DNA from 4 places in the Massilimicrobiota sp. An80 genome. Region 3 is predicted to be linked to each of the others. Evidence: predicted binding sites of a transcription regulator. Region 3 holds the regulator's gene; each other region holds the start of a gene.

Region 1 (8,222 bases), on a different contig from region 3:
CATCACTACCATCTCCTTCAATAATGACAGAATATGGCAGTTGTTCAGACAATTGAATACAACGCTCATGATTTCTTTCAAAAATCTTTGTCTTAATTCCATGTACAGCTAATTGTCTTGCTAAATAATAAGTAATTTTACTTCCACCAATAATCATAACATGTTTGATTTTTTCTGATACAAAACCAGCATCTAAACAAAACTTTGTTAAATCTTTATGAGAACCAACAACATAAATATGATCTTGACCCTTTAAAATAAAATCTCCATCGGGAATCATAACCTTATCGTTACGTTTTACCGCACAAATTAACACTTGAGATTTTGTAACAGAAGACAATTGACTTAAAGCAATAGAATCTAGTTTCATTCCATTACAAATACGCAATTCAATAATTTCTACTTTTCCCTTCGCAAAAGTATCTATACGCATGGCTGATGCAAACAAAATTGTTCTTCTGATATCATTTGCAGCTTCCAACTCAGGATTAATAATCATAGAAAATCCTAATTTATTTTTTAAGATTTCACTTTGTAAAGAATAGTCAGGATTTCTAACACGCGCAATGATGTGCTTAGCTCCTAATTGCTTAGCTAATAAACAAGATAAAATATTCAATTCATCCGATGTCGTTACTGAAATAACAACATTGGCTTTATCAACACCCGCTTCTTGTAAGACTTGAAAATTGGCCCCATTTCCACTAATTCCTAAAACATCATATTGGTTAACAACATTTTCTACTTTCTGACTATTTTGATCAATAACAACAATATTATATCCTTCATTTGATAAATAATGTGTCAGCATTTGTCCCACTTTTCCTAATCCAATAATAACAATATTCATAATTCCTCCCACTATTTATATGTCTTTAGGATCTGTTCCGCACACATCATCCCATCAATTGCAGATGACATAATACCTCCAGCATAACCAGCACCCTCTCCAATTGGGTAAATTCCTTTCATTGATGATTGAAAGTTTTCATTTCTTAAAATTCTAACTGGTGCACTACTTCTTGATTCCACTCCTGTTAAAATTGTGTCCTCATCAATAAATCCAGGCATCTTTTGATTCATTAATAACAAACCTTCTTTTAAAGAATGATTAATGAAATCAGGAAATATCTGATTTAAATCACAAAGCTGATATCCTGGCTGATAAGTTGGCTTAATCTTACCTAATGGATTGACTTCATTATTTATATAATCCATAGCTTTTTGTACCGGAGCATGAAAATGCCCACCACCTAATATAAATGCTTTCTTTTCTAATTGTCTTTGAAATTCAATTCCTGCCAATGGATGTGAACTACCAAAATCATCTGTAGAAACAGTGACTAAAATAGCACTATTCGCATTTTGACCATCACGTGCATAATAACTCATCCCATTAACACATAGCGTTCCATCTTCATGTTGTGATGGAACAACATAACCACCAGGACACATACAAAATGTATAAACACCTCGTTTTCCACTTTGTACAGCAAGTTTATATGTTGCTGCCTTTAAATATGGTGAAGAAGCACTTTTCTTATATTGAATTTGATTGATTTTTTGTTGTGATTGTTCAATACGTACGCCTACTGCAAAAGCTTTTTGTTCAAGAGTCATACCTTTTTGATAAAGTAATTCATAAGTATCACGTGCACTATGACCAATAGCCAATACAAGTAAATCAGTATTCATCACTTCAGTCTGACCATGATGTAAAACAGTAACATGATAACTATCTGATTCCTGTTTAAAATCAATCATTTGTGTTTCAAATAAAAATGTGACTCCTTTTTCAATTAAAAATTGACGCATATTTTGAATAACTTGACGTAAATAATCTGTACCAATATGAGGTTTATGAAGATATAAAATATCCTCTGGCGCACCAAATTGAACAAAAGTTTCCAATACATAACGAATACGTTCATTTTTTATACCAGTTGTTAATTTCCCATCAGAAAAAGTTCCAGCTCCACCTTCACCAAATGCAATATTACTTTCACAATGCAAGCAACCATTTTCTAACAAATCAGCCACCGCTTTTTCTCTTTTTTCAATTTCCTGACCACGCTCAATGACAGTCACTTTCTGACCACTCATAGCCAAAACATAGGCACAAAATAAACCAGCAGGCCCACTTCCTACAATCATGACACTTTGATCATTTGATGGTAAATAATGATATTGATATGGTTGAACACGTTGAAGCTGTGGAAATTTTCTTAAATACTGCTCTTCATCATGAACCTGAAAATCAAAACTACATATAAAATGAACATTTTGTCTTCTTGCATCAATAGATTGTTTGACCAAAGTTACATTTCGAATTTCTTTTTCTCGAACATTCAAATATTGTGATATGACTTTTGCATAACGTTTTTCTCCTAATTTGACTTTGACATTATGAATTCTTAACATATACATTCCTTTCTATAGCCTGCGCTACACGATAAGCACTTGCCAATGCAAAATGCAAATTATATCCTCCACACATTCCTGCTACATTTAATATTTCCCCTATAGCAAACATACTAGGATATCTTTTTAATTCTAAATCATAAGTGACATCTTCTAATGATAATCCTCCTTTCATCACCTGTGCATACTGCGCTTCTCTGATACCTTGAATATCTAAACGATAATGTTTTAATAAAAAAGCCAGTTTTTGAATAGGAAGATCTTGATATTTTTGAAAATATGATGCAATTTTATGATTTAACATACCTTCTAAAAATAATGAAGATTGCTGAGATAAATATTGACATAACTGATTGTGACTTAATTCGTCAAAAAAATCAATATATAATTGATATTGATGATGTTTTTTATAAAAAGATGACAATTGCATAACAGCAATACCACTCACACCATAGTCAGTAAATAATAATTCACCTTTTTCCTGATGAATACACTTGTCATTTTCCATCAACGAAAAAGTCCCCTTCACTCTTACACCTTTTAAAACTTTTAAAACAGGTGATGTATAAAACTGAACTAAAGAAGGTAATGGTTCAATCACTTTTAATTGAAGCTGCTTTAAAATATGATAACGTGATTCATTCATGCCTGAAAGTTTCCCTGCTTCACTCCCCATGGCCAAAATAACAATATCAGCATGAAATGTTTGTTTTGATGTTACAATTCTATATTGATTTTGACATTCAATGCGGTGAACTTCCTGTTCATAAAAAAATAAAACACCCGCTTCTTGAGCACGTTGCATCAATACATTTTTTACTGATAAAGCCTGCTCGCTTTTAGGATACAAGAGATGACCCTGATATAGACAATATAGTCCTATTTCTTTCATTTGACTGACCATATCAAAATCTTGAATAATCGACTGAACAATATCTAAATTATCACTATCATAATATTGTTGATCCATATTTTGATTGGAAAGATTACATCTTCCATTTCCAGTTGCTAAAAGTTTCTTTAAGGGAGATTGATTTTGTTCTAAAACAATAACATCATCTTGAGGATATTTTTGTTTTAATAAAACAGATAAATAGACACCTGAAGCTCCAGCTCCAACAATCACTATTTTTCTCATAATTTCTCCTTTCTTCATTCAATTCTATATGAAATATAGTGATTATACCATTTTTTATTGAAAAATCACTAAAAAATGTTTATAATACTAAAGGAATTTTCAAAGGAGGAATTTTATCATGGGAAGAGCACATGAAGTGCGTAAAGTTGCAATGGCAAAAACTGCAGCTAAAAAAGCGAAATTATATTCTCGCTATGGAAAAGAAATTTATTTAACAGCAAAAGCTGGTGGACCTGAATTAGATGGAAATTTAGCATTAAGACGTTTAGTAGATAAAGCAAAAAAAGAACAAGTTCCTGCTGATGTTATTAAACGTGCTATTGATAAAGTCAAAAGTGGTGTAACAGAAAACTATGAACCTATTCAATTTGAAGGTTTTGGACCAGGAAACTCAACATTAATTGTAAAATGTTTAACTGATAATATTAATCGTACAATTTCTCAAGTCCGTCCTGCATTTACGAAAGCAAAATCTAAATTAGGAGCTGAAGGTTCTGTCGCTTATTTATATAATGTAGAAAGCACTGTTGTTTTAAGTGGTATGAGCGAAGACGAAGTTTTAGAAGCTTTAGTGATGGGTGATGTTGATGCTAAAGACATTACAACATTAGAAGATGGACGTATTAAAATAACAGGTGAACCAACAGATTTAAATAAAATCAAAACAGCTATTGAAGCTGTTAAAGAAGATATTGAATTTGATGTGGATGATATTACAACAACACCTCAAGAATATGTTGAACTTGAAGGTGATGATATGATGTTATTTGATAGATTAATGGGATTATTAAATGATTGTGATGATGTTGATGAAGTTTATCACAATGTTTCAAATTATGATGATGGAGAAGAAGAATAACATGTTTCGCATGTTATCTTTTTTTATATGAAAGTTACACATTTATATCATAGTGGTTGTTTAGTCGAGTTAGACAATCATTTGCTTTTATTTGATTATTATCAAGGTGAACTTCACCTTAATCAAGAGAGACCTCTTTATGTTTTTGTTTCTCATCGTCATTATGATCATTATAATCCCAATATTTTTAAAATTCATCATCCTCAAATCACTTATATTTTATCCAATACACTGCGTCATAAATATGATGCATATTATGTAGATATACATCAAACTTATCAAATAGATGATTTATCTATTTCCACACTGCTTTCTACTGATGAAGGATGTGCTTTTCTTGTCCATGTGGAAAATCAGACAATATATCATGCTGGTGATCTTCATTGGTGGCATTGGGAAGGTGAACCAGAACAAGACAATATATATCAAAAACAGACTTACCTCCAAGAAATCTGTTCTATCAAAGAACCAGTTGATCTTGCTTGTGTTGTTGTGGATATTCGTCAAGAAAAAGACTATTTATTAGGCTTAAATGCTTTTTTAAGACATGTTCCAACAAAATACATTTTACCAATTCACTATTTTGGACACTATGAAACAACAAAACTCCTATTACAAGAGCATTTAGACAATCCCTATCATGCTCAAATCCTGCCTGTTACCCATCAAAATCAGACATTTGAAATTCTCGTATAAAAAGAACCTTTCGCACAAAGGTTCTTTGCTTATTTTTGTGGTACAATTTCCAGCCAGTAATCATCAGGATCATGAATAAAATAAAGTCCCATTGCTTCATTTTCAAAACATATGCATCCCATGTCTTGATGCAATTGATGATATGCTTCATAATCATCAACAACAAAACAAATATGACTTTCATTTTCACCTAATTCATAAGCCTGTGGATGATCTTTTAACCATGTCAATTCTAATTGAAAAGAGGCTTCACTATCAGTCAGATAAACAAGTTTAAAACTTCCATCCGATGCTTCCTTTTCTCTGACAACAGTAAGTCCTAATGCTTTTTGATAAAATGCGATACTTTTTTCTAAGTTTGTAACATTAATATTACAATGATTAAATACAGCTTTCATATCGTCCTCCTATTCTTCATCTGGAAATACCGTTGTAATAATAGGTCTTCCTTCTCTATCAACTAATACTGTCAGTCCTGCACCAACGGAATTACTATGAAAAAGATAATTCACACCTGTTTCTTTATCAACCCATATTTCAGAAGTTTGAAGTATTTTTTCTGAACTATAAGTTTTTATAAATCTCTCATATTTTTTTGCCATAATCTTCTCCTTTTTTTAAATTATAACAAAAGAGAAGTCTAAATAAAAATATTTTTTCATATATTTTAAGGATTTTAGCACTTTTAAAATCATAGTGCTAAAAGTTCATATTCAGTTCATATATCATGCTATAATAATAGTTGTTAGCAAACAAGATATATGAGTGCTAAAACATAAGGAGGAATACAAAATGTTAAAACCATTACATGATTATGTGATATTAAAAAAAGAAAAAGCTGAAACTCAAACAGCAAGTGGAATCATTTTAACAAGTCCAAAAGAACAAGCAAGCAATCAAGCGACTGTTGTCTCTGTTGGGCCTAAATGTGATGAACACTTAAAAGAAGGTATGACTGTTATCTTTAAAGAATATTCAGGAACAAAATTTAAAGATAATGATGACGAATATATGATTTTAGAAGAAGAAGATATTTTAGCTATTATTGAATAGGAGGAATAAATAATGAGTAAAGAAATTCGTTTTTCTAAAGATGTCAGAGATGCAATGTTAAATGGAGTTAATACTCTTGCAGATGCAGTAAAAGTCACTATTGGTCCTAAAGGACGTAATGTTGTTTTAGATAAAGGGTTTGGATCACCTTTAATTACAAATGATGGTGTTTCAATTGCTAAAGAAATCGAACTAGAAGATGCATTTGAAAACATGGGTGCAAAACTTGTATATGAAGTAGCCAATAAAACAAATGATGTTGCTGGTGATGGAACAACTACAGCAACAATCTTAGCTCAAAGCATGATTCAAAATGGTTTAAAAGCTGTTGAAAAAGGTGCAAACCCTGTTTTAATGCGTGAAGGTATTGATTATGCAAGTAAGGAAGTTGCAAAATATATTTTAGATAAATCTCATAAAGTGGAAACAAGCAATGATATTGAAAGTGTTGCGACAATCTCTTCTGGAGATAAAGAAATTGGTCAATATATTGCTCAAGCCATGGAAAAAGTTGGTAGAGATGGTGTCATCAGTGTTGATGAATCTAACAGCTTTGATACAGAATTAGAAGTTGCTGAAGGTATGCAATATGATAAAGGTTATGTTTCTCCATATATGGTTTCTGATAGAGAAAAAATGACTGTTGATTTAGATAACCCATTAATCATGGTTACTGATCAAAAAATTAATACAGTTCAAGAAATCTTACCAATTCTTGAACAAGTTATGCAATCTAATAAACCTTTATTATTAATTGCTGATGATTTTGAACAAGAAGTGATTTCAACATTAGTTGTTAATAAATTAAGAGGAACATTTAATGTTGTGGCTACAAAAGCCCCTGGTTTTGGTGATAATCAAAAAGAAATCTTACAAGATATTGCCATTTTAACAAATGCTAAATTCTACAGTAAAGATTTAAATATGAATTTAAAAGACATGCAAATGACTGATTTAGGATCTGCTAAAAAGATTCATATTACAAAAGATCATACAACAATGATTGGTGGTAGTGGTGATAAGACTGCTATTGATCAACGTGTTAAAGAAATCACTGAACAAATGAATAATTCTAAGAGTGATTATGATAAAAAGAATTATGCTGAAAGATTAGGTAAATTAAGTAATGGTGTTGCTATTATCAAAGTTGGTGGAGCTACTGAATCTGAATTGAAAGAAAAGAAATTAAGAATTGAAGATGCTTTAAATGCCACAAAAGCTGCTGTTAGTGAAGGAATCGTTATGGGTGGTGGTGTTACATTAGTTAACGCTTATGTAGCTTTAAAAGACCAGTTAAAAGATTCTAACGTAGATAAACAAAAAGGTATTAAAGTTGTCTTAGATGCATTACTTGCTCCAATGGGACAAATTGCTGAAAATGCTGGTTTCAATAGTGATGAAATTGTAGAACAACAAATGAAAGTTGCTGATGGACAAGGATTTGATGCTAAAGATGGTGAATGGGTATCAATGTTTGATAAAGGTATTATTGACCCAACAAAAGTTACACGTAGTGCTTTATTAAATGCTGCAAGTATTTCTGCTTTATTTATTACAACTGAAGCAGGTGTTGCACAAATTAAAGAAGATAATCCAGCTCCTGCTCCAATGGCACCAGGAATGTATTAATAGAAAAGCAAAAAACATAGAGGTTCAATGTCCTCTATGTTTTTTCTTTTTTTGTTTAAGTTGATATTGTCCCCTTTCGTTTTCATCATATCATAACAAAAAAGGCTGTAAATAGCTTTTATCTTGCAAGTCCTTCTTCAATAGCCTTTTTTGCAACAGCCTGAGCTACAATCTGACTCACACGTGGATCTAACGCATTTGGAATAACATATGTTGGTGATAATTCTTCATCACTCACAAGTGAGGCCAAACCATGAGCCGCTGCCAATTTCATTCCTTCACTAATTTTTCTTGCCCTTACATCCAAAGCCCCTCTAAACAATCCTGGAAATGCCAAAACATTATTAATTTGATTTGGATAATCTGAGCGTCCAGTTCCCATGACGGCAACACCAGCATCAATAGCATCCTGATAAGGAATTTCTG
Region 2 (8,222 bases), on a different contig from region 3:
AACTGCTAAAAATATCAAAGATCGTTATGCAAGTGCTTCTGAAATGTTGGAAGATTTGAATCATTGTTTGGAAGCAGCCCATATCAATGATGAAAAAATAACATTTGATTATGAGGAAGATGATGAATTAGCAACAATTGTTGCTGAAGATAAAGACTTTTTTACACAGTCGCAGACACATTTACCAATTGAAGAAGAAACAGAAGAAGAAACAAAACGTTCACATAAAAAGATGCTGATGATTATTGGTGGTAGTGTTGTCGCAGCATTAGCAATTTTAATTGCAGTCTATTTTCTGCTTTTACGACCTTCACAATCATTTGAAATGCCTGATGTAGTGAATTTGACAGAAGCTGAAGCTATCACTTTGTTAGAAGATAGAGGCTTGCAAGTTAAAGGTCATGTCACTTATGAATTGAGTGATGATGTTGAAGAAGGAAAAGTGGTTGAAAGTGATCCTCTTGCAAAAGCAAATGTTAAAAAAGGTGATGAGGTTCATTTGGTTGTTTCTTCTGGACAATATATCGTCATTGAAGATTATGTCGGTAAAGATTATGATACTATTGCAGATCAACTTGAGGAATTAGGCTTTAAAGTCAATAAAGAAGATAGAATTGATGAAGCTTCAAAAGGAACTATTTTAGAACAATCTTTGGATGCAGGAGAGAAAATTGATCCAAATAGTGACAATAAAACAATAACATTGACAGTTTCACAAGGATACAGTGCTGAAGTTCCAAATGTTTATGGTCAAGATATTCAAAAAGCTAAAAGCATTTTGACAGAAGCAGGATTTACTGTAGAGCTAAGTGTATTAGAACCACCAACATCAGTCGAAGAGATTAAAACTATGAAAATCAATGTTGTAGAAGAACAGTCACTTGCTGCTTTTACAACAGTTTATAAAAAAGGTGAAAAAATTGTTTTGTATTATTATGATAAAAAACCAGAAATTCCTGAAACTCCTGCAGAAAACGAAAATAATAATACAACGACACCAAGTACTGACACTCCGTCTTCTTCACAAGTAACAGGAACAAATCAGATAACAGGACAACAATGAGGTAGAGAAAAGCAATGCAAAAAGGACAAATTATTAAAGCTTTGGCAGGATTCTATTATGTTAAGTCACAGGGACAAGTTTATCAATGTCGTGCCCGTGGGAAATTTAGAAAAGATTCTTTAAAACCATTGGTTGGAGATTATTGTGAATTCTCTATTGAAAATCAAAATGAAGGATATATTTTATCCCTGTTACCAAGAAAGAACAGTCTTATTCGACCTCCAATCTGTAACGTTGATCAGGCTTTACTTGTTTTTTCTGCTAAAGAACCAGATATGAATTTATTACTGTTAGATCGTTTTTTGATTTTAATTGAACATCTTCAGATTCAACCGATTATTTGTATATCAAAAATGGATCTTGTGGATTCAAGTTTGATATATCATCAAATGAAACCTTATGAAGATGCAGGATATCAGGTTCTATATGTGAGTTCTAAACAAGAACAGGGGATAGAGGCTGTTAAGAATATTTTTAAAGATAAAGTAACAGTTGTTACTGGACAAAGTGGTGTTGGAAAATCAAGCTTATTAAATGCTTTGGATATTCATTTGCAGATTGATACAAATGAAATTTCAAAAGCTTTAGGACGTGGAAAACATACAACCAGACATGTTGAACTTATTGAGATGTATGGTGGTTATGTTGCAGATACACCAGGTTTTTCATCGTTGGAATTAAATATTGAACCAGTGGATCTGGCTATAAGTTATCATGACTTTCATGAATTATCTAAACAATGCAAGTTTAGAGGATGTTTACATGAAAGTGAACCACATTGTGCAGTGAAAAATGCTGTTGAACAAGGGGAAATATCATCTCAAAGATATGAACATTATTTAATGTTTTTAAAAGAAAGCAAACTATTGAAGGAGAAAAAATATGGTTAAAGTTGCACCGTCAGTTTTATCAGCTAATTTTGCTGAGCTCAAGAAAGATTTGGATTCTATTCGTGAATGTGGGGCAGACTGGATTCATTATGATGTAATGGATGGACATTTTGTTCCTAATATTTCATTTGGTTATAGTATTTTAAATGATATTGCAAAAGTGAGTGACTTATATCTTGATGTTCATTTAATGATTGAAAAACCAATGCAATATGTAGATGCATTTATAAAATCACATGCTTCATTAATAACAGCGCATATTGAGGCTTTTCATCACGAACAGGAAGTGAAAACATTTATACAGTATGTTCATGATCAAGGCGTACATGTAGGACTAAGTGTAAAGCCAAACACACCTATTTCATCAATTCAACAATATTTAGATGATCTTGATTTAGTATTAGTTATGAGTGTTGAACCTGGATTTGGCGGACAAACGTTTCAAGAGCAGGCGCTTTCTAAGATACAGGAACTTTGTCAGTTAAAACAGAATCGTCATTATTTGATTGAAGTGGATGGTGGCATTAATGCTACGACAGGTCAATTATGTCGAGAAGCAGGTGTGGATGTGCTGGTTGCTGGAAGTTATGTTTTTAATGCTGAAAATAGAAAGGAAGCTATTGATTCCTTAAAATGAAAATAGGCATTTATAGTGGAATCAATGTTGGATCTGTGAAAGATTCAACAATTGAATATATTGGTGTCGATCAGGGTGTTTATCATTTATACCAGCAGGGAATTACACCTGTGATAGCTATTGGAGATATGGATTCTATTGAAAATGAGCAGATTCTTCAAGATATCAATATTCAGCGTTATTCGAGTATTAAAGATGACACTGATACAGCATTGGCAATACAATATGCTATTCAAAAGGGTTATGGTGCCATTGATTTATATGGTGTGACACATCGCCGTATTGATCATTTTATGGCAGTACTATGTTTGTTAGAAAAATATCAGGATATCTCTATCACGATCTATGATGAATGGAACAAGATATTTGTTTTAAAACCAGGTCAACATTATCTTGCTAAAGATCAATATCATTATTTTTCTATATTTGCTTTTGATGAGAGCGTCGTGACATTAAAAGATTGTCATTATCCATTGGATCATTACATCTTAAAAAGAAATGATCCTCTGTGTGTATCCAATCAAATGAATGAAGAATATGCGATTGTGGAAAATTCACGACCTGTACTCTGTATTCAATCAATATCATAATGGAAAAGAGGAATAAGAATGTATCAGATAGTTTCAGATGGTTCATGTGATTTAGATCAGTCATTGATTAATCAGTTTCATATTCATGTTGTTCCATTTTATATAACAACTGATAATGAACACTATCAAAAAGAAAAAGAAGATTTAGAAGTGCATGAATTTTATCAATTTATGGTTGATCATAAAGATGTTTTTCCTAAAACTTCTATGCCTTCTATTGAAGATTATATAAAAACTTTTACACCTATCCTGGAAAATCAGGAAGATATTATATGTATATGTATTACGACTAAATTTTCTGGTTCCTATAACAGTGCCATGAATGCGAAAATGATGTTAGAGGAAAAATATCCTGAACGTCAAATTAAGATTATTGATGCTACTGTGAATACTGTTTTACAAGGTTTACTGGTTATTGAGGCTGCCCAAATGAAAGAAGCTGGCTATCAATATGACGAAGTGATTCAAAAAATTGAAAATATCAAATCGTCAGGACGTATTTTCTTTACAGTTGGAAATTTTGAATATCTCATTCATGGTGGACGAATTGGTAAAGTTGCTGGAGTTGCAGCGAAAACATTAGGAATTAGACCTTTAATTGTACTTCATGATGGTGAAATATTTGCAATGGGTGTTACACGCGGACGTGAAAAATCTAAAAAGAAAGTTCTTGACCATACTGTAAAATATTTTAAAGATAACCAGCTTTCACCAAATGATTATCGTTTTTGTGTTGGGTATGGCTATGATCAACAAGAAGGAGAAAAGTTTAAAGAAAGCTTGCAAGAGGTGATGTTACAAGCTTATCCAGACTTCCATGAACCTATTTTAATTCAACAAATTGGCGCTACAATTGGTGTGCATACGGGACCATATCCAATTGGTGTGGGTATTTTAAAAAAATATGATCTTTAGGAGAAATCCTAAAGATTTTTTGTTATTAAAAATACCACGTGTTATATGCGTGGTAAAAGAATTAAGCTTAGAGCGTTGAAAGTAAAAAGCCTCCAATGATACAATGAATTTAGCCTGGCAGCTAAGAAACAAAAGAATCAAAGGAGGTTAGTCTATGAAAGACATAAATAGTTTATCACATACATCATATAGATGCAAATATCATATAGTTATCGTACCAAAATATAGAAGGCTCATCATATATAATAAATTAAGAAGAGATATCATAGAGATATTGATACTGTTGATTAACAGATTCAAGGATGTAGAACTTATAGAGGGGCAAGCATGTCCTGACCATATACATATGTTGCTTGAAATTCCACCAAAATATTCTATATCGGAATTTATGGGACAGTTGAAGTCAAAGTCTACACTGATGATATTTGATTTGAATAAGTCAGGTTATTCATTATAAAAACAGTATTTGAATTTTAATAAACATTTTAGCACTTCGGGGTTGACAGTGCTAAAAAACATGGTATACTATAATTAGCACTTGGATATAATGAGTGCTAAAGGAGTGATGAAGATGAATATAGAAAAATGGACAACAGCTATGCAGGAAGCTATGCAAAAAGCCATGCAACAGACTTTAGGAATGTCTTGTCAGGTTGTTGATGTTGAAGATTTTTTATTAGCATTATTGGAAGATACAAGTGGTATTTTATATCGTGTGCTATCAAAAGCAAATGTCAATATTCAACAGTTAGAAACATTTTTAAGAAATAAACAACAACAAAAACCAAGAGTCAATGGTGTTGATGAAAGTCAATTAAGAATATCATATGATTTGAATCAATTGTTAATAAAGGCTCAAAAAGTGATGAGTGATTATAAAGATGAATATACAAGTGTTGAACATTTGATTATGGCAATGTTTGAAGTGCAATCAACATTTATTCAAGATTTGATTCGACAATATCATTTAAATAAAAAAGAATTAGAAAAGATTATTCAGGAAATGCGAGGTGGAAATATGGTTAATAATCCACAACCAGAAAATCAATATGAAGTTTTAACAAAATATGGTAGAGATCTTATTCAAGATGTTAAGGATGGAAAATTAGATCCTGTTATTGGTCGTGATGAAGAAATTAGACGTGTTATTCAAATCTTATCACGTAAAACAAAAAATAATCCTATTTTGATAGGTGAACCAGGTGTTGGAAAGACTGCTATTGTTGAAGGATTGGCATGGCGTATTTTTAAAAATGACGTGCCTGTCAGCTTACAAAATAAGACTCTTTATGAACTTGATTTAGGAGCTTTGGTAGCAGGTGCTAAATATCGTGGTGAATTTGAAGAAAGATTAAAAGCTGTATTAAATGAAATTAAAAAATCTGAAGGAAATATCATTTTATTCATTGATGAGATTCATCAGCTTGTTGGAGCTGGAAAAACAGATGGTGCTATGGATGCAGCTAACTTATTAAAACCAATGTTAGCACGTGGTGAACTTCACTGTATTGGAGCAACAACGCTAGATGAGTATCGTATGTACATTGAAAAAGATGCTGCTTTAGAAAGACGTTTCCAAAAAGTTCAAGTTGATGAACCAGATAGTGACGATACAATTGCAATTTTACGTGGTTTAAAAGATAGCTTTGAATCTCATCATGGTGTTCAGATTACAGATAGTGCCATTGTGGCAGCTGTGAATATGAGTGAACGTTATATTACTGATCGTTTCTTGCCAGATAAGGCTATTGATTTGATTGATGAAGCATGTGCATCTGTACGTATGGAAATTGATTCTTTACCAGAAGAATTAGATGTTATCACAAGAGAAAAGAATCGTTTGGAAATGGAACGTATTTCTATTGAAAAAGAAGATAAAAATGCAGATAATGAAAAACGTCTAGATGAAATTAAAAGTCGTATTGCTTCATTAGATGAACAAGTAACAGGTTTAACAGATAAATGGAAAGAAGAAAAGAAAGCTTTAGATCATATTAAAGAATTAAAAGATCAAAAAGTGAGATATGAAGCCCTTAAAGATAAATATGAAACTGAAGGTAATTTAGAAGAAGCTTCAAAAATCAAGTATGAAACATTACCTCGTATTAATAAAGAAATTGCTGATTATCAATCACAAGAGTCTGATGATGCTTTATTACAGGAAAAAGTAACAGTTGATACAGTCAGTGAAGTTATTGCTAGATGGACAGGTATTCCTATTCATAAATTGATGGAATCTGAAAGAGAAAAATTATTACATCTTGATGATATTTTAAGAAAAAGAGTTATTGGACAGGATGAAGCGATTGAAAAAATCTGTGATGCTATTTTAAGATCACGTGCTGGAATCAATGATGAAAACCGTCCAATTGGTTCATTTATGTTCCTTGGGCCAACTGGAGTAGGAAAAACAGAAGTTGCAAAGAGTTTAGCAGAACAATTATTCGATAGTGAAAAGAATATTGTCCGTATTGACATGAGTGAATATATGGAAAAATTCAGTGTTTCTCGTTTGTTAGGAGCTCCTCCAGGTTATGTTGGATATGAAGAAGGTGGCCAATTAACGGAAGCTGTTAGACGTGCGCCTTATAGCATTGTTTTATTGGATGAAATTGAAAAAGCCCATCCTGAAGTCTTTAATGTTTTGCTTCAAGTCTTAGATGATGGTCGTATTACTGATTCTAAAGGCAATGTTGTTAGCTTCAAAAATACAATCATTATTATGACATCTAATATTGGCTCACAATATTTATTACAAGGTAATAATGAAGAAACAAGACATGAAGTTGAAATGGAATTAAAAGCTCATTTTAAACCAGAATTCTTGAATCGTATTGATGAAATTGTCATGTTCAATTCATTAGATAATCAAGTTGTTTATAAGATTATTGATAAATTTATTGCTCAGCTTTCTAAACGTCTAGAACAACAAAATATATCAGTTCAAGTGAGTGACGGGGCTAAAGAAGAAATTGCAAGAGAAGGTTTTGATCCTACTTTTGGAGCGAGACCACTTAAACGTTTCATTCAGGGACATATTGAAACTTTAGTTGCCAAAGAAATGATTAAAGGTTCTATTCAAAAAGATGATAACATTACGATTGATTATCAAAATCAACAATTTATGATTAGAAAGTCATAAGAGTGAGAAGGTTAGTAGAGGATTGACTTTACTAATCTTTTTTTCTTTTTATATTCAACAAAATGTGATAGAATAGCCAAAGGAGGAAGTTATGCAAAGATATTTTATAGATGCTCAAAATATAGAGGGATCATTCATACATATTGACCCTTATAATCATAAACATATGCAACGTGTCATGCGATATCATCAAGGTGATCAAGTGATTTGTATTTTACCAGATCATCATGTTTATATATATGAAATTATAGATATTGAAAAAGGAATACTTCAACAAAAAGAAGAGCTCATAGAAAATAATGAACTGGATGTTGAAGTGACTTTAATCTATGGCTTACCTAAAAATGATAAATTTGAATGGGTTCTTCAAAAGGCTACGGAATTAGGTGTTCATAGAATTGTTCCTTTTCTATCACAAAGAAGTATTATTAAAACGGATGAAAAATCTTTTGAAAAGAAAAGAGAACGTTATACTCGTATTTTAAAAGAGGCAAGTGAACAATCTTGTCGTCAGACAATACCTGAGTTGACTTCACTTATAAAAATATCACAGTTAGAGAAATATTTAGGCGATGTCAATTTAGTTGCCTATGAAGAAGAAAGCAGAAATGGTGAAAAATCACTTTTAGCAAAAACGCTTCAAAAAGATTATCACACTATAACAATTATTGTAGGACCTGAAGGTGGTTTTGATGAAAGTGAAATTCAAAAGATGAAAGAGCTTGGTGTTCAGGCCTGCTCGTTAGGAAAAAGAATTTTACGTAGCGAAACAGCCCCGTTATATATGTTAAGTGTTATTGGATTTAGTAGGGAGTTGATGTCATCATGGGATTTATAGAAAGTTTAAATAAAATAGGGGTGGAAATTCCTCTTGCTAAAACACAATTATATCAAGAAATAGAAAGTCATCGTTCTTTTTTTGAAAAGATGGGCTTATCTTCAAAGATCAAGACTGATTTTGATTTGTTTTCATATGAAATTATAT
Region 3 (8,222 bases):
ATAAAAACCATCTTTCATAATCTTTTGGCTTGCCATTCCAACAACTCCATAGCATTCAGTTGCAGCACCCCCAGTAATGCTAGCAACGACATCTAATGAAAGATAAATATCTCCTAAATCAGTTGTTTTTGTTATCATAACTATTCCTCCGTTCTTATCATAAATTCATAAATAGTTAACTATATTATATCTTATTTTTAAATTGTTGACAATTATTTCATAACAATGCATACGCATTATAACCCACTTATATTATCTTGTAAATAAAATTTAAAAAAATATTGAAATATTCATATTTTTCATATATTATATTTACGTTCAAATACAAAATATTTTTTATGTTTATATAAAAAAGTATTTGCATTTTCTTTTTATTAATGATATTATACTTAGGTATGTGAATGACACTTTGTAAAGGATGGTGAATATAATGGCTAGAAAATGTGAAGTGAGCGGAAAAGGACCTATGTCTGGTAATTCTCGTTCTCATGCATTAAATGCAACTAAGAGAAAATGGAATGTTAACTTACAAAAAGCTACTATTTTAGTCAATGGTAAACCAAAAAAAGTAAAAATTTCAGCAAGAGAATTAAGAACTCTTAGAAAAAGTGCTTAATGATAAAGATTGCATCCTTCCTGGATGCTTTTTTTATGCCCTTTTATTCAATCATTATACCCTATCATATGAAAAAAAGAAGATAACAAATTCATGCTATCTTCTAAAACCTTTTTTGAATTGATCAAAGATTGATTCTTTTTTTGCGGCTTTTTTTAACTTATGATAAAGATCTTTTTCTTCACGAGATAATTTTGTAGGAATCTTAACATCAATTTTAACAAATTGATCTCCATAATTATCACTACGTAAATCCTTCACACCTTTACCCTTTAAACGTAATGTTGTACCTGGTTGTGTTCCTTCTGGAACTTTTAATGTCACATCACCATAAACCGTTGGGACATCTACTTCACAACCTAGAGTGGCATCAACTGCTGAAATTGGAATAGAAATATAAATGTTTCTACCATCACGCTGGAAGTGTTGATGTGGTTTGACATAGATTTCAACATATAAATCACCATTAGGTCCACCATTTGTACCACGACGTCCTTTACCTTGAACACGTAACTGTTGGTGTGTATTAATACCAGCTGGTATATTTAATTCAACTGTTATATTTTTATTGACATATCCATTACCATGACAGTGAGGACATTTTTCTTTAACCACTTTACCTGTACCATGGCAATCAGGACATGTTGTCTGATTTACAAATGTTCCAAAAGGCGAACGTTGTTGTGTACGAATCGTACCTGTTCCACCACATCTAGAACATGTCTGATAATCGTTAGGTGTTTTCGCACCAGTTCCATGACAATGTGAACATTGTTCATCATAATTGATTTTAATTTCTGCCTTCTTACCTTTAATAGCATCCATAAAATCAATTTCTAATTGAACAAAGCGGTCTTCACCACGCATAGGTCCACTTTTTCTTTGACGTGATCCTCCACCACCAAAGAATGAACCAAAAATATCTCCTAAGTCAACATCTTCAAAGCCACCAAATCCGCCAAAGCCTCCGGCTCCTCCACCGAATCCACCAGCTTGATCAAATGCAGCATGACCATAACGATCGTAGGCAGCTTTTTTATTGTCATCAGATAAAACATCATAGGCTTCCTGAACTTCTTTAAACTTTTCTTCTGCTCCAGGTTCCTTATTGACATCAGGGTGATATTTTTTAGCCATTTTACGATATGCTCTTTTTATTTCATCAGCACTGGCACTCTTTGATATACCTAGCACTTCATAATAATCTCTTTTTTCAGCCATAATCTCACCTCTTGACTAGATAAAACCAAGGCAAAGCCTTGGCTTTATTTTAATTTTTTTCTGTAAAATCTGCATCAACAACATCATCATCTTGAGTTGCTGTATTTGAAGCATCACCTGTTGGATTAGCTCCTTGTTGTGATTGTTGATATTGATAGGCTGCCATTTGTTGAGCAACTTGTTCTAATTCACTCATTTTTGCTTCAAGTGTAGCCATATCGTTAGCATCTAATGCTTTCTTTAATTCATCTCTTAAAGCAGTAGCTTGAGCTTTTTGATTATCATCAATCTTATCACCTTGTTCAGCTAAAGCTTTATCAATTTCATTAATCATTTGTTCTGCTTTATTTCTTGTTTCAATATCTTTACGTTTCTTTTCGTCATCAGCTTTATTTGCTTCAGCTTCTTTAACCATTCTATCAATTTCTTCATCACTTAAACCAGTTGAGTTTTGAATAGTGATAGATTGTTCTTTTTGTGTTTTCATATCTTTTGCTTTAACATTAACAATACCGTTAACATCAATGCTGAAAGTCACTTCAATTTGAGGTACTCCTCTAGGTGCAGGTTCAATACCATCTAATTTAAATAAACCTAATTGTTTATTATCTTTAGCCATTGTTCTTTCACCTTGTAATACGTTGATATCAACAGCAGGTTGATTATCAGCAGCAGTAGAGAAGATTTGTGATTTAGTTGTTGGGATAGTTGTATTTCTTTCAATTAAGACAGTCATAACTCCACCCATTGTTTCAATACCTAATGATAATGGTGTTACATCTAGTAAGACAATGTCTTTAACATCTCCAGCAATAACTCCACCTTGGATTGCAGCACCCATAGAAACAACTTCATCAGGGTTTACTGATTTGTTAGGTTCTTTTCCAAGTAATCTCTTTACTGATTCTTGAACTGCAATAATACGTGTAGAACCACCAACTAATAAAACTTGATCAATATCACTTGGAGACATACCTGCATCACTTAATGCTTGTCTTACAGGTCCTTCTGTACGCATAACTAAATCATGTGTTAATTCATCAAATTTAGCTCTTGTTAGTGTTAATTCAAGATGTAATGGACCAGCTGGACCAGCCGAAATGAATGGTAATGAAATTTGAGTTTGCATCATACCAGAAACATCTTTTTTCGCTTTTTCTGCAGCTTCTTTTACACGTTGCATAGCCATTTTATCGTTGCTTAAGTCAACACCTTGTTCTTTTTTGAATTCATCAACAATCCAGTTCATGATAGCTTGGTCAAAGTCATCTCCACCTAAATGGTTATCACCAGCAGTAGCTAAAACTTCAAACATACCATCAGCTAAATCAAGGATAGAAACGTCAAATGTTCCTCCACCTAAGTCATAAACTAAAACTTTTTGTTCTTTATCTAATTTATCAACACCAAATGCTAATGCTGCTGCAGTTGGTTCGTTGATAATACGTTCAACTTCTAATCCAGCAATTTTACCAGCATCTTTTGTTGCCTGACGTTGAGCATCATTGAAATATGCAGGTACTGTAATAACAGCACGATTAACTGATTCACCTAAATAAGATTCAGCAGTTGCTTTTAAGTTTTGTAAAATCATAGCTGAAATTTCTTGAGGTGTATAATCTTTACCATTAACATGTTCTTTATAGTTTGTACCCATATGTCTTTTAATTGACATAACAGTTTCTTTGTTTGTAACTGCTTGACGTTTAGCAGCTTCACCAACAATAATTTCTCCATTTTTGAAAGCAACAACAGATGGAGTTGTTCTTAATCCTTCAGGATTTGCAATAACTTTTGCTTCACCATTTTCCATCACACTTACACATGAGTTTGTTGTTCCTAAATCAATACCAATAATTTTATTACCCATAATAATCATCCTCCTAAAATTTATTCATTGACTTTGACTAAAGATGCACGAATAACGCGATCTTTCAATTTGTAACCTTTTTGAAGTTCTTCTACAACAACATTGTGATCAAAATTTTCATCGTGTGTTGTCATTACTGCCTGATGTAGATTTGGATCAAATTCTTTACCTTGAGCTTCAATCACTTCTACACCATTTTTCTTTAAAATGTTCATCAACTGATCAAAGATCATCTGATAACCTTTCAAGAAAGTTTGAACTTCTTCACTTGGATTTTGCACATTCAACGAACGTTCAAAATTATCCACTACTGGAAGCAATTCTTCAATAAATGACTGCATCATAAATTTTAATGAATTTTGATGTTCTTTTTCCAAACGTCTTTTTAAGTTTTCCATATCTGCAAAAACTTTATAATAATCCGTTTTCCATGTATTGACTTCTTCTTCCAATTTTTTCATTTGCTTTTCTAAGCTTTCTGTTGTATTCTCATCTTGCTTTTCTTCATTTTCATTTGTTTGTTCATCTACAACTTCTTCTGTTACTTCTTCTTTTTCAGTTTCCTTTTCCTTTGCCATTGTTTCACCTCTATTCATCATCTTCATCATTTTGACTTACAAGAACTTCTTCTAAGCTCTTTGAAATATACTCAACTAAAGAAACGACTTTCTCATAAGGCATACGTGTTGGCCCAATGACTGAAATAGATCCTTTAGACTCATTCCCTGTTTTAAACGAAGCTGAAATCACCGAAACATCATTTAAATCCTTTATTGGTGAATCACTTCCAATTCTGACCGTTACACCATCTTCCAAAGCAATCGGTTCCAAACTTTTCCAAGATTGTGAATTTTCAAATGCAGTGACTAAACGACGTAATTTATTCACATCGTTATATTCTGGCTGATATAACATATTCTCTTTTCCAGAAAAATAAACATTGTTATTCGCAAACTTCATAAATGCTTCCAAGAAAGCATTGAATAGAACTTCATGTTCTTTAATACGAGCACTTAATATAGGTTTGACATCTCTTTCTAAATGATAAACGACTTGATTCATTGGTGTTCCATCAAGCAATTCATTCATGACATTGACACAACTCGTTAAATCTTCCATATAAGCATTATTTTTAATATTGAAGTTTCGATTTTCAACATGTCCTTTATCTGTGACGATAATGGCTGTCACAGTATGTTCAGATAAAGGAACAAGTGTAATATTCTGTAAATGTTCATAAATTGCATTTGGTCCTAATGCGACTGTTGTCAAATGAGTCAATTGACTTAAAATTTGGCAACTCTCTTTAATAATTTCATTTAAAGAGCGATGTCGATCTCCCAAAATTGTTGAAACCTGATTTTTCACCTCGTCATCTACACTAGGTTGCATCAAGGTATCGACATAAAAACGATATCCTTTTGTTGATGGGACACGCCCTGAAGACGTATGCGTCTTCTCTAAGTAACCGTGTTCTTCTAGAAACGACATTTCATTTCTAATTGTTGCACTCGAATAAGGAAGCTGATATTTCGTCATTAAGGTTTTTGATCCTACTGGCTCAGCCGTTTCCACAAATTCTTCAACAATACATTTTAAAATCAGTAATTGCCTAGCTGTCAGCATATCATAGCCTCCTTTAGCACTCCTTTTCCTCTTGTGCTAATTACATTATACTCATCTTTTTAGCACTGTCAACACTTTTGTGCTAAAAAAGAATGAAAAACAGGTCATCCCTGTTCATCTTCTAAAAAATCTATTAAAATATTATTGAGATAATCCATCCCTAAAGATGTTGTTTTTAAATATCCATTCGTTATTTCTAAAAAATTCATATTTTGATATTTAGTAATGACATCTTGATATTTCACTTGAAAATCAATATCAAATAATCTATTCATTTCCTCAAGAGAAATCCCTTCATTCAAACGTAAACCCATCATGATTTTTTCAAACAAGTAATCCTTCATAGACAATGGAATATCATTTTCTAAATAATGATGATTCAAATAACGTGTCAAAGATTTTGTATTTTCATAACGATGATGTTTTTTTAATGAATGTGCAGAAAGACCAATCCCCTCATAATCCTGATAATGCCAGTATACAAGATTATGTAACGATGGTTTATAACGATAATAATTACTCACTTCATATTGATGGAAACCATATTTTTTTAATTCTTGTCGTATAAAATGATACCACTTGGCATCTTCTTCATCATCTAAAGGCTGATAATTCATATTTTTCAAGATTGTATGATCCTCTAAAATCAACGCATAATAGGAAACATGTCCTATGTCTAATTGACATAATTGTTGAATATCTGCTTGAACATCTTCTAATGTCTGATCTGGTAAACCATACATCAAGTCAATATTAATATCTTGAAAGCCTATTGTTTGAGCATCTTTTATGAGTTCTAAAACTTGTTTAGAGGTATGAACTCTACCAATCTTTTTTAATAAATCATCACGAAAGGTCTGGACACCAATGCTTAAACGATTGACACCATTTTGAAAACAAAGCTCTAATTTTTCTTGATCCATTGTTTCTGGATTGACTTCGATACTATATTCTTGAACTTGTTTGGAAAAAGGTTTTAATAATTCAAATAAGTATTGAAGCTGCTGATAAGTAAGAGCAGTTGGTGTTCCACCACCAATATAGATACTATCATAAGATGTTGATAAAGCTTTATCTTTTATTTCAAAAGATAAAGCTTTTAAATAATCCCAGGTCCATTTTTCATCATAAAAGACTTTACAAAAATCACAATAACTACAAATATGCTGACAGAATGGAACATGAACATATAAAGCACTCATGATAAACCAAATTCTTTCGCCAATCCACCTAGAGAGGTTTCTTTATAATCACTAGATAAATCTTTACCCGTTTCTTTCATGACTTTGACAATAGTATCAAAAGACACTTTGTTTTTTCTTAAATAACCTAACTGTTTAGCTAACATTGCTGCATCTAATGCACGTAATGATCCATATCCATTACGCTCAATACATGGAATTTGAACATAACCACCTACAGGATCACAAGTCAATCCTAGATTGTGTTCTAATCCCATTTCAGCAGCATACTCTATTAACGAATTATTAAGTTCATATATCCAAGCCATTGTAGCAGCCGCCATTGCACAGGCCGTTCCTACTTCTGCCTGACAACCACCATCAGCGCCAGAAATTGTACCATTTGTTTTAACAACATTACCAAATAAACCGCCAATAGCTAAAGCTTTAATCAAATCTTTCTTTTCAATATGTAATTGCTTATAACAATAATAAAGAATAGCTGGCATAATACCACTCGCCCCACATGTTGGTGCTGTCACAATCTGTCCACCATCAGCATTTTCTTCTGACACAGCATAAGCATAACTAGAAATAAATAATCTTTCACGATCAGCTTCACGTCGCGTATTTTGTGCCTGTTGAAACATTGATTTTGCTACTCTTTTTAATTTTAGCTTTCCTTGAATGACTCCTTCTTTTTTCAAACCATTTTCAACACTTTCAAACATAGCTTCCAATATATCAGAAAGAAAATGATCAAAATCCTCACCTTCATTTTCTAAAACATAATCATATAAAGAAATACCATGAACATCTACATAGTCAAGTATTTCTTTCATTGTATTTTGTTGATATACCTGAACTGGATCTTGAGCCAAATCTCCTTTAAATAGGATGGAACCACCACCAATAGAATAAACTTCTACCGTTTTCATTTCTACATCATCCTTATAAACATGAACAATCATGCCATTAGGATGAAAAGGTAATTCTTCACTTTTAAAAGAAAATTGAACAGGTTTTGGCGCAAAAGTCTTTTCAATTATATAATCAGTTAAATGTCCCTTCCCTGTTAAAGCCAATGAACCATGTAAATCAACATGAAAATGTGTGGCTTCAGGATACATTTCACTTATTTTTAAGGCTGCCCTTTGAGGTCCCATCGTATGTGATGAAGAGGGCCCAACACCAATTTTAAATAATTCTCTCATTGATTCCATTTTCCATTTCCTCCCATTCGCATTAAAAAGAGTTCTAAACCCTTGTATTTATCAATTTTTCCTGTTTTTATCGCAATATCAAGTTGTGATAATTCATCAATACAAACCAATAATTCTTTCAAATCAAAATTTCGACTATCTCGTCTAATATACCACAAACGGCCAGATTTAATAGATAACATTTGGGCTATCTCTTTATCATTATAGCCTTTTCTATCCAACAATTTCACCTGATATAATAAACGCATAGCATTTCCAATCAACACAATCAATTTCACTGGTTCTTCATTATTCATAATAAGATCTTTATAGATACGAAAACTTCTCGCTGTTTCCTTATTTAAAATAGCTTGAGTTAATTCAAACACATTTTCTTCAATCTGTTTACTCACTAACAAATCAACTGTCTGTGTTGTAATATGCTTTGTATATAAACAAAGTTTTTGAACTTCCTGAGAAATTTCTAATAAATTATTTGGCATACG
Region 4 (8,222 bases), on a different contig from region 3:
TTCATCACCATCATCATGAAGAGCATAATTTCCATTCAATGTTAAATAGACTTGATCACCTTTAGATAACTGATAAGGCATAAAAACATCTTCTCCATAAACACTATCTAAACACAAGCATAGCTTTTCATCTTTTTGATAATCAGATGATGTTGATTCAGGCTTGAAAAATATCTGATTGTCATTTTTTTCAATGACTGTTGCTAAAACTCTTGAATAACCTTCCAATTTTGAAGAGTCAGTCACATCATTTTGTTGACTTGTCAGTCAATCTTGAGAAGTGATCTGAATAGATTCATACGGAAAAATAGCTTCTGCAACCTGATAGTCACTATCTAAATTAATAATATGAATTTCAACAGCACTATCACAATCTCCCGTTGTCAATACACGACTTGCTGTAACAAGACTTATAATGCCAAGCATGTTCCCACCTACTTGAAAAGCTTCACTTGAAAAAATATCTACAAAATGTTCCTGATCAATCCAAATTGTCATAGACGAATAATCATCACTATAATCCATCTGATAATCTTCTCCCATTTTCATAAATTCTTGTGTAGCCTGTTCAATAAGCTGCTTATTTTGATTGATCAGTGCTTGTTTTTGTTCATCAGTTGCTTCTATAATCAGGTATTCACCATCTCGATAAATCTTTTCACCATATTGAGAATCAATCTTTAAAGATTGATCATTAGAGACATATGTCATAAAATCTTCATATTCCTCTTTTCCTAAAAACCAATCATAATAACCTGCAAAACGATATTCTGTTAGATTCGCCTGTTGAGATCCGTCTTGAGATTGACAACCTGTTATCAGTATCAATAAACAACTTATAATCATTATAGAAATACCCTTTTTTATCATAATTCCTCACCCAAATCTATTATAACATAAAAAAGAAACGATTTATCAAAACCGTTTCCTCCAATGACTTATTTATTTGCATCTACCATTAATTGACAAACCTTATTAGAAAATTCAACAGGATCATCAATACTAAATCCTTCAATTAATAAAGCCTGATCATATAACAATGATGCATAATCATTAATTTTATCTTTATCTTTTTCAAATAAAGATTGTAAAGCTGTAAAGATTGCATGATTTGGATTAATTTCTAAAATTCTTCCTGCTTTGATATTTTGTCCATCAGGCATTTGATTGAGAACTTTTTCCATTTCAAAAGAAACACCTTCGCTACTTACCAAACAAACAGGATGTGTTTTTAAACGTGAAGACACTTTGACATCTTGAACTTTATCTTTCAATGCATCTTTAAGAGTTGAGATTAAGTCTTTATTATCTTCACTGACTTTTTCTAACTCTTTCTTTTCTTCTTCACTATCAATATCTAAATCACCTTGATTGATATTTTTAAATGGTTTTTCTTTATAATCTCTTAACATCTGAATACAGAATTCATCTACATTATCAATCATATAAAGAATATCAAATCCTTTATCTTTAACCATTTCTACTGTTGGTAAATGATCAATCTTTTCATAGCTTTCGCCACTGGCAAAATAGATTTCTTTTTGACCATCTTTCATGTTTTCAACATATTCATTGAAAGTTATCATTTTCTTTTCATTGGCACTATAATATAACAATAAATCTTGTAATTTATCTTTTAACATACCATAGCTGTTATAAATACCGAATTTTAACTGTAATCCAAAGCTCTTAAAAAATTCTTCATATTTTTCACGATCATTCTTTAACATTTTTTCAAGTTCACTTTGAATACGTTTTTCAATTTTATCAGCGATGATTTTCAATTGACGATCATGTTGTAACATTTCACGAGAAATGTTTAATGATAAATCCTGTGAATCCACTAAACCTTTGACAAATCTGAAATGTTCAGGAACAAGTTCACTGGCTTTATCCATAATAAAGACACCACGAGAATAAAGTTGTAAACCTTTTTCATAATCTTGTGAATAATAGTTCATTGGTGGCTTAGAAGGAATAAATAATAATGAATCATAAGAAATTGTTCCTTCTACACTGTTATGCATAACACATAATGGATCGCTAAAATCATTAAATTTATCTTTATAGAATTCATTATAATCTTCTTCTGTGATTTCCTTTTTAGGTCTTTTCCATAAAGGAACCATTGAATTTAATGTCTTATTTTCAATGACTTGTTCATATTCATCACTATCTTCTTTTTTCTTAGAAGTTGTCATATCCATCTTAATTGGATAATGAACATAATCAGAATATTTCTTAACTAATCTTTGAATTTCATATTCATCTAAATATTGGTCATAATTTTCATCATCAGTGTTATCTTTTAAATATAAGTTAATTCTTGTTCCATGATTTGGATAATCAATTTCGTTGATTGTATATCCATCACTTGTATCAGATTCCCAGATATAAGCCTGATCTTCTCCATACTTTTTAGAAATCACTTCCACCTTATGAGCAACCATAAATGCTGAATAGAATCCAACACCAAATTGTCCAATAATGTCAACATCATCTTGTCCTTTTTCTAATGCCTGTTTAAATTCAAAAGAACCACTATTAGCAATTGTTCCTAAATGTTCTTCTAATTCATCTGCATTCATACCAATACCTTGATCAATAATAGATAACATACGATGATCTTTATTGATGACAATTTGAATAGATAAATCTTCTCTTGAAATACCATTTAAATTTTCAGTCAATGCTTTGTAATATAATTTATCTGAAGCATCACTGGCATTTGAAATCAATTCTCTTAAAAAAATCTCTTTATGTGTATAAATAGAGTTAATCATTAAATCTAATAATCTTTGCGACTCAGCTTTAAACTGTTTCTTTTCTGCCATATTTACATCTCCTTTTATTAGCACTCTATCTATTTTTGTGCTAATAGTATCTTACACCTATCCTTTAGCACTGTCAACCCAGATGTGCTAATTTTTCTTTTTTTATCCGTCTCATAAAAATAACTACATTGAATATTCTTTTTTAATATAATTTTTATCAAAAAAAAGAATGGTCAAGTCAACTTGCCATTCTTTGATTTTATTAATCTAAATCTTCACCATTAGATTTAAATGCTTTAGCAACCCAATAGAATGATTTTTTAGGAATACGTTTTAAATCTCTGATATCTTTGTTTGTTCTGTTAACATAAACAAATCCATAACGTTTATCCATATTACACATACTTGCTAAAATATCAATTGGTCCCCAAGTAATATATCCTAAACAAGGAACACCATCTTCAAACATTGCATTTTCCATTTCTTTAATATGATCTCTATGATAGTTGATACGATAATCATCTTCGATTGTTTTACCTGCTGCAAGCATTGCATCTACTTCTTCTTGAGTCATATCTTCACGCCATCCAATACCATTTTCAAGAACGAATACTGGTAAATCAGAACGTGTATGTAAATCATTTAATGTCCATCTAAATCCAATTGGGTCAATTTCCCATCCCCATTCATTAGCTTCACAATGAGGATTTTTGATCATATGTTCACCAACAACTTCATGATATGGTCTTTCTAAGTCAAATTCACCTTCAGTCACTGTATTAGAACGATAATAACTGAATGCAATATAATCAACAGTGTATTTTAATAATTCTTCATCGCCTTCTTCAAAATGAGGCATCCATCCTCTATTTTCAAGATAAGCTACCATATAATCTGGATATTTTCCTTTTGCAAAAACATCAACATGGAAACCATTCATATATTGATAAGCTTGCCATGCAAATAAGTTGTTTTTAGGTGTATTTGTGTATGGATAAATATTTGTAACAGCAGCCATACCACAGAATTTAGCATCTGGTTGTAATTCTCTTAATGCTTTAACAGCTTTACAATGTGCAATAAAGACATTATGGTTAACTTGATATAAATGTTTTGGTTCACTTACACCTTCAGGAATTTCTTCAGCATTAGAAACTCTTAACATTTGACCATGCAAATTTTGTTCATTGAAACTCATCCAATGTTTCACACGATCTCCAAATCTTTCAATACATACTCTTGCATATCTTTCAAAGCAATCTACAACATAACGAGATGCAAAACCATTATAATTTTTAACAAGATGGTAAGGCATATCAAAATGAACTAATGTAATCATTGGTTCAATACCAGCTGCCAATAACTTATCAATTAAATCACTATAGAACTTCACACCTTCTTCATTAACAGGTTCATCTAAAGTTCCATTAGGAATAATTCTTGACCAGCAAATAGAAAAACGATAGAAATTAAATCCCATTTCTTTCATTAATGCAATATCTTCATCATAACGATGATATTCATCAATCGCAACATTCCAATCTGAAAATTCAGGATTCATTGGTCTAACATCATAAATACAAACCCCTTTTCCTCCTTCATTTCTTGCTCCTTCAGTTTGGAATGATGATACAGAACCACCCCAATAAAAATCTTTTGGCATTTTCTTTTCCACTTATAAAGTCCTCCTTTTTCTCTTATATTCTCATTTTAAAAGATATTGACATATGAGTAAATATCTTTTCATAACTTTATAAATTAGTTTCATAATTATATAAAAAATGCATTGTCATATGAAACTTTGTTTCATAATTATTCGTATTTATATATTTTAGGCAGACGATATCCTATACGACTTAAAATTTCGTTAGAAATCGTATTTGTTTGCATTGCAATTGTTTCTACATTTTGACAAACCTGATTCTTACCTATAATAGTTACAACATCATTTTCCTGAATATTTTCAACATCTGTCACATCAATCATCATCTGATCCATGCAAATACGACCCACTATCGGTGCAAATTGTCCTCGAACAATCACTTTTCCACGATTAGATAAGGCTCTAGGTAATCCATCAGCATAACCAATAGGAACAGTGGCAATTTTCATGGGTTTTGATGTTATAAATGTTCTTCCATAACCAATAGAATCGCCTGATTGAATATCTCTGACTAAAATGATTTTTGATTTTAATGATAAAACAGGTTTTAAAGATAATTGACTTTGCTTAGGCAATGAAGAATCAACACCATATAATAAGATTCCCATTCGAACATAATCAAAACTATATGTTGAATAATTTAATAAACCATAACTGCTTAAAAGATGAACCTTTCCTATTGAATAATGCTCTTTTTTAAGATTTTGAATGAATGTCATGAATTCTTCAATTTGTTGATATGTATATTTTTGACTTTCCTTTGTCGTTTCATCACAGACACAAAGATGTGAAAAAAGACCTGTCACATGTAAATAATGAGATTGATAAATAGCTTTGACTTTTTTGATATCACTTTCTCCTAAACGGTGCATACCAGTATCAATAGCCACATGAACTTTCACATCTATTTTTTGCTTTTCTAAAAGCTTGGCATAATCTTCGCATATAACTGTCTGCGTCAAATCATAATCTCGTAATTCTTTAACATGACAAGGGTCGGTATATCCTAAAATCAAGATGTCACCCTTAATATGACTGTCTCTTAATTCAATGGCTTCTGCCAATGTCGCAACCGCAAAATGATGTATCCCCATTCGATTCAATTCTTTAGAAATACGAACAGCTCCATGTCCATAAGCATCCGCTTTGACAACAGCCATGAATTGTTCTGGACAAGAAAGCATTGTACAAATTTCTTTCACATTATGTCTTAAAGCTGATAAATCTATTTCTAACCAGCTTCTTTGACAATCAAACATGTTGTTTCTCATCAATATTCCCCTTTCTTTTTATAAGAACATTCATGATAAATCCAAAACAAAACGAAAATAAAACAACCATAAGAAATTGTATAAAATTATTCTCAATGAAAGCCATCTGTCCACTCCATTTACCTATCATTCTCACCACAACAATCATCCATGGATGTATGACATAGACCCATAATGATATATTTTTAAGACTGATATATCGACGACCTTGAAACGTTATTAAAAATGAAAATAATAAGTAGGAAACAACAGGTAAACTGAAATACATAGCATCATGTCTTAATGTATAAAAAGTATGTAAAATCAAAGATTCTCCTATCATCATACACAAACTCAGCAATAGTAAAATTATATGAAGATGATGCTTAAAATGATATTTCTGTCTCGCTATCTGAGCACCCAACATGATAAAGAGTGGCGCAAAGAAAAATCCATTTCGTGTATAATCCATATATTGAAATATGTATGTATAGAAATGATGAAAAATATCAATCTGACTGATCATACTCAAATAACCATCACCAAACACCCCTATAACATATAAACCTATAACTATAAACCATGCATAGTTAAAACAGTATTTGATTAACAATAAAACGATAATCAATCCAATGATGGTAGCTGGAAAATACCATAAATGATAAAATGGTCCATCAATAAATATATCTTTGATAATAGCTATCACAAGATGTTCCTGAGAAAAATAATGATTATAAATCATGAGTGGAATATAAATCACAATCGCAATTCCATACCATTTCAACAATGAAAAAATTGTCTTTTTTATATGTTCCTGTGTAGGATAGCCATCTTTAAAAAGAAAGAACGATGTCACCATAAAGAAAAATGGGACAGCCAACCTTCCAATGGTACGTGTGACAATCAATTCCATAGTTGGATTGATTTGTAAAAATGGATAAATATGAATAGCTATTACGAAAACAGCTGCAATGATTCGCCCTATATCAATACAAGGATAACCTTTTTTCATAAGCTTCTCCTCCATACTGTCACAATGAAACCATCCATGTTATTACCTGATACCTGATAAATATCATCATTTCGTAAAGCTATTGTTATCTGGTCTTTGATCATGGGTACATAAAAGATTTCAAATACTCTTTGTCCGACAACATAAACATAGGGATGATAAATGGAATAACATTTCAAAAAATCATGATATTCTTCTAAACAAAAGTGGTGATCGTTCATAATCAAGGAATGTGGAAATCCAACATAACGAAAATGCCATGCTTCACCACTGATTCCTGTCATCTTTTCTTTATCTTTTTGATATCTTTCTATAAAACCAAAATCACCACAAACATGACGAAACTTTTGACAAATGCCCTGTTCAGGAAAATCCGGACAAATCTCATCAATAACACCCTTATTAAGTGCCAAATCAATAGCCAAACCTGTTTCATGTTCACTATGATGAGCCTTTGCAACATATTTTTGTGTAAATTCCTGACCATGTTTTTTTAAAGATTCCTGATAAAGCTGTTTTTGTTCTAAAGCAGAGCGATAAGCACTGGCCACAATGATTTCATCTTGAATATGAAGATGATTTAAACATTGGTGAAGAAGTCTAGAAGCATCCATTTGTATTTGATGGACTGTATCTTGAAAGAAGCAAAGATTGATATGAGAAAAGGAAAATGGATAATGTTGATTGACAAGGATTAGTGAGCCCTGATGAATATCTTTTTTATAAAGTGTTTTGATTTGCATGCTGAATCCCCATTTCAATCAATTGTGTTAATAATGTCTGAAAAGATAAACCGTTTTTTTCCATCATCATAGGATATCGACTATGGGCTGTAAATCCTGGTATTGTATTGACTTCATTAAAAACAATATGATGATCCGGTGTCAAAAACATATCCACTCTTGCAAATATTTGGCATCCTAAAATGCGATAAATTTCTTTAGCCGTTTCTTGAATTTGAAACTCTAAAGAAGATGAAATACGTGCTGGAACATGAATTTGAGATGTTTTGAGTGTATATTTTTCTTGAAAGTTAAAGAAACCTGAGGACAATTCAATTTCATCAACACGTCCTGTTTTTAAAGTCTTGCATCCCATAACAGCACATCCTACTTCAAAGCCTTTGACTTCCTCTTCTATTAAAACACAATCATCATATTGGAACGCTTCAAAAACAGCCTGATCAAGATGATCAAAACTTTCTAAACGACACATACCTAGTGATGATCCAGATTTCACAGGTTTCACATAAACAGGTAACTGTAAACCCATGATATCTGGTTTCTTATTTGGATAATCCTGTTGATGCTGTAAATAAACACAGCTAGGCACTTCAATGCCATGTGCTTTCACTAATTCATGTGCACGATATTTATCCATACACAAAGCCGATGACAATACATCACATCCAACAAGTGGAATACCAGTGATTTGAATTAGTCCCTGTACACTTCCATCTTCTCCATTTTTACCATGTAAAATAGGAAAAATCGCATCGACTTTCACTTCTTCAACTTTTTGAT

What was found. Region 3 encodes HrcA, which represses chaperone genes, less so after heat shock. Its sites were predicted from a motif close to TTTTAGCACTNNNNNNNNNNNAGTGCTAAAA; they were not measured.
Region 1: B5G32_RS00425 (GroES family chaperonin) is a predicted target of HrcA. The motif match lies at 5,789-5,819, and genes of this name have one in related genera.
Region 2: B5G32_RS00600 (ATP-dependent Clp protease ATP-binding subunit) is a predicted target of HrcA. The motif match lies at 4,579-4,609, and genes of this name have one in related genera.
Region 4: htpG (molecular chaperone HtpG) is a predicted target of HrcA. The motif match lies at 2,850-2,880, and genes of this name have one in related genera.

The regions. Positions count from the first base shown of each region.
Region 1 covers NZ_NFHI01000001.1:74,492-82,713, reverse strand. The annotation lists gene trkA (Trk system potassium transporter TrkA) at 1-850, opposite strand, end outside; gene B5G32_RS00455 (NAD(P)/FAD-dependent oxidoreductase) at 862-2,421, opposite strand; gene B5G32_RS00450 (aminoacetone oxidase family FAD-binding enzyme) at 2,405-3,559, opposite strand; gene B5G32_RS00445 (YebC/PmpR family DNA-binding transcriptional regulator) at 3,678-4,418, shown strand; gene B5G32_RS00440 (MBL fold metallo-hydrolase) at 4,446-5,114, shown strand; gene B5G32_RS00435 (VOC family protein) at 5,144-5,512, opposite strand; gene B5G32_RS00430 (DUF6440 family protein) at 5,522-5,716, opposite strand; gene B5G32_RS00425 (GroES family chaperonin) at 5,907-6,167, shown strand; gene groL (chaperonin GroEL) at 6,180-7,796, shown strand; gene B5G32_RS00415 (NAD(P)-dependent malic enzyme) at 7,915-8,222, opposite strand, start outside.
Region 2 covers NZ_NFHI01000001.1:107,140-115,361, forward strand. The annotation lists gene pknB (Stk1 family PASTA domain-containing Ser/Thr kinase) at 1-1,063, shown strand, start outside; gene rsgA (ribosome small subunit-dependent GTPase A) at 1,078-1,953, shown strand; gene rpe (ribulose-phosphate 3-epimerase) at 1,946-2,590, shown strand; gene B5G32_RS00585 (thiamine diphosphokinase) at 2,587-3,180, shown strand; gene B5G32_RS00590 (DegV family protein) at 3,199-4,095, shown strand; partial or broken gene tnpA (IS200/IS605 family transposase) at 4,250-4,525, shown strand; gene B5G32_RS00600 (ATP-dependent Clp protease ATP-binding subunit) at 4,667-7,237, shown strand; gene B5G32_RS00605 (RsmE family RNA methyltransferase) at 7,329-8,075, shown strand; gene B5G32_RS00610 (hypothetical protein) at 8,063-8,222, shown strand, end outside.
Region 3 covers NZ_NFHI01000038.1:2,210-10,431, forward strand. The annotation lists gene B5G32_RS10165 (Asp23/Gls24 family envelope stress response protein) at 1-138, opposite strand, end outside; gene rpmB (50S ribosomal protein L28) at 431-616, shown strand; gene dnaJ (molecular chaperone DnaJ) at 713-1,837, opposite strand; gene dnaK (molecular chaperone DnaK) at 1,887-3,707, opposite strand; gene grpE (nucleotide exchange factor GrpE) at 3,728-4,285, opposite strand; gene hrcA (heat-inducible transcriptional repressor HrcA) at 4,296-5,333, opposite strand; gene hemW (radical SAM family heme chaperone HemW) at 5,438-6,535, opposite strand; gene B5G32_RS10200 (L-serine ammonia-lyase, iron-sulfur-dependent, subunit alpha) at 6,532-7,737, opposite strand; gene holA (DNA polymerase III subunit delta) at 7,725-8,222, opposite strand, start outside.
Region 4 covers NZ_NFHI01000001.1:28,087-36,308, reverse strand. The annotation lists gene B5G32_RS00235 (hypothetical protein) at 1-228, opposite strand, end outside; gene B5G32_RS00230 (hypothetical protein) at 268-870, opposite strand; gene htpG (molecular chaperone HtpG) at 939-2,834, opposite strand; gene B5G32_RS00220 (glycoside hydrolase family 1 protein) at 3,037-4,449, opposite strand; gene vanT (serine racemase VanT catalytic subunit) at 4,587-5,708, opposite strand; gene B5G32_RS00210 (acyltransferase family protein) at 5,689-6,699, opposite strand; gene B5G32_RS00205 (D-alanyl-D-alanine carboxypeptidase family protein) at 6,696-7,442, opposite strand; gene vanG (D-alanine--D-serine ligase VanG) at 7,420-8,222, opposite strand, start outside.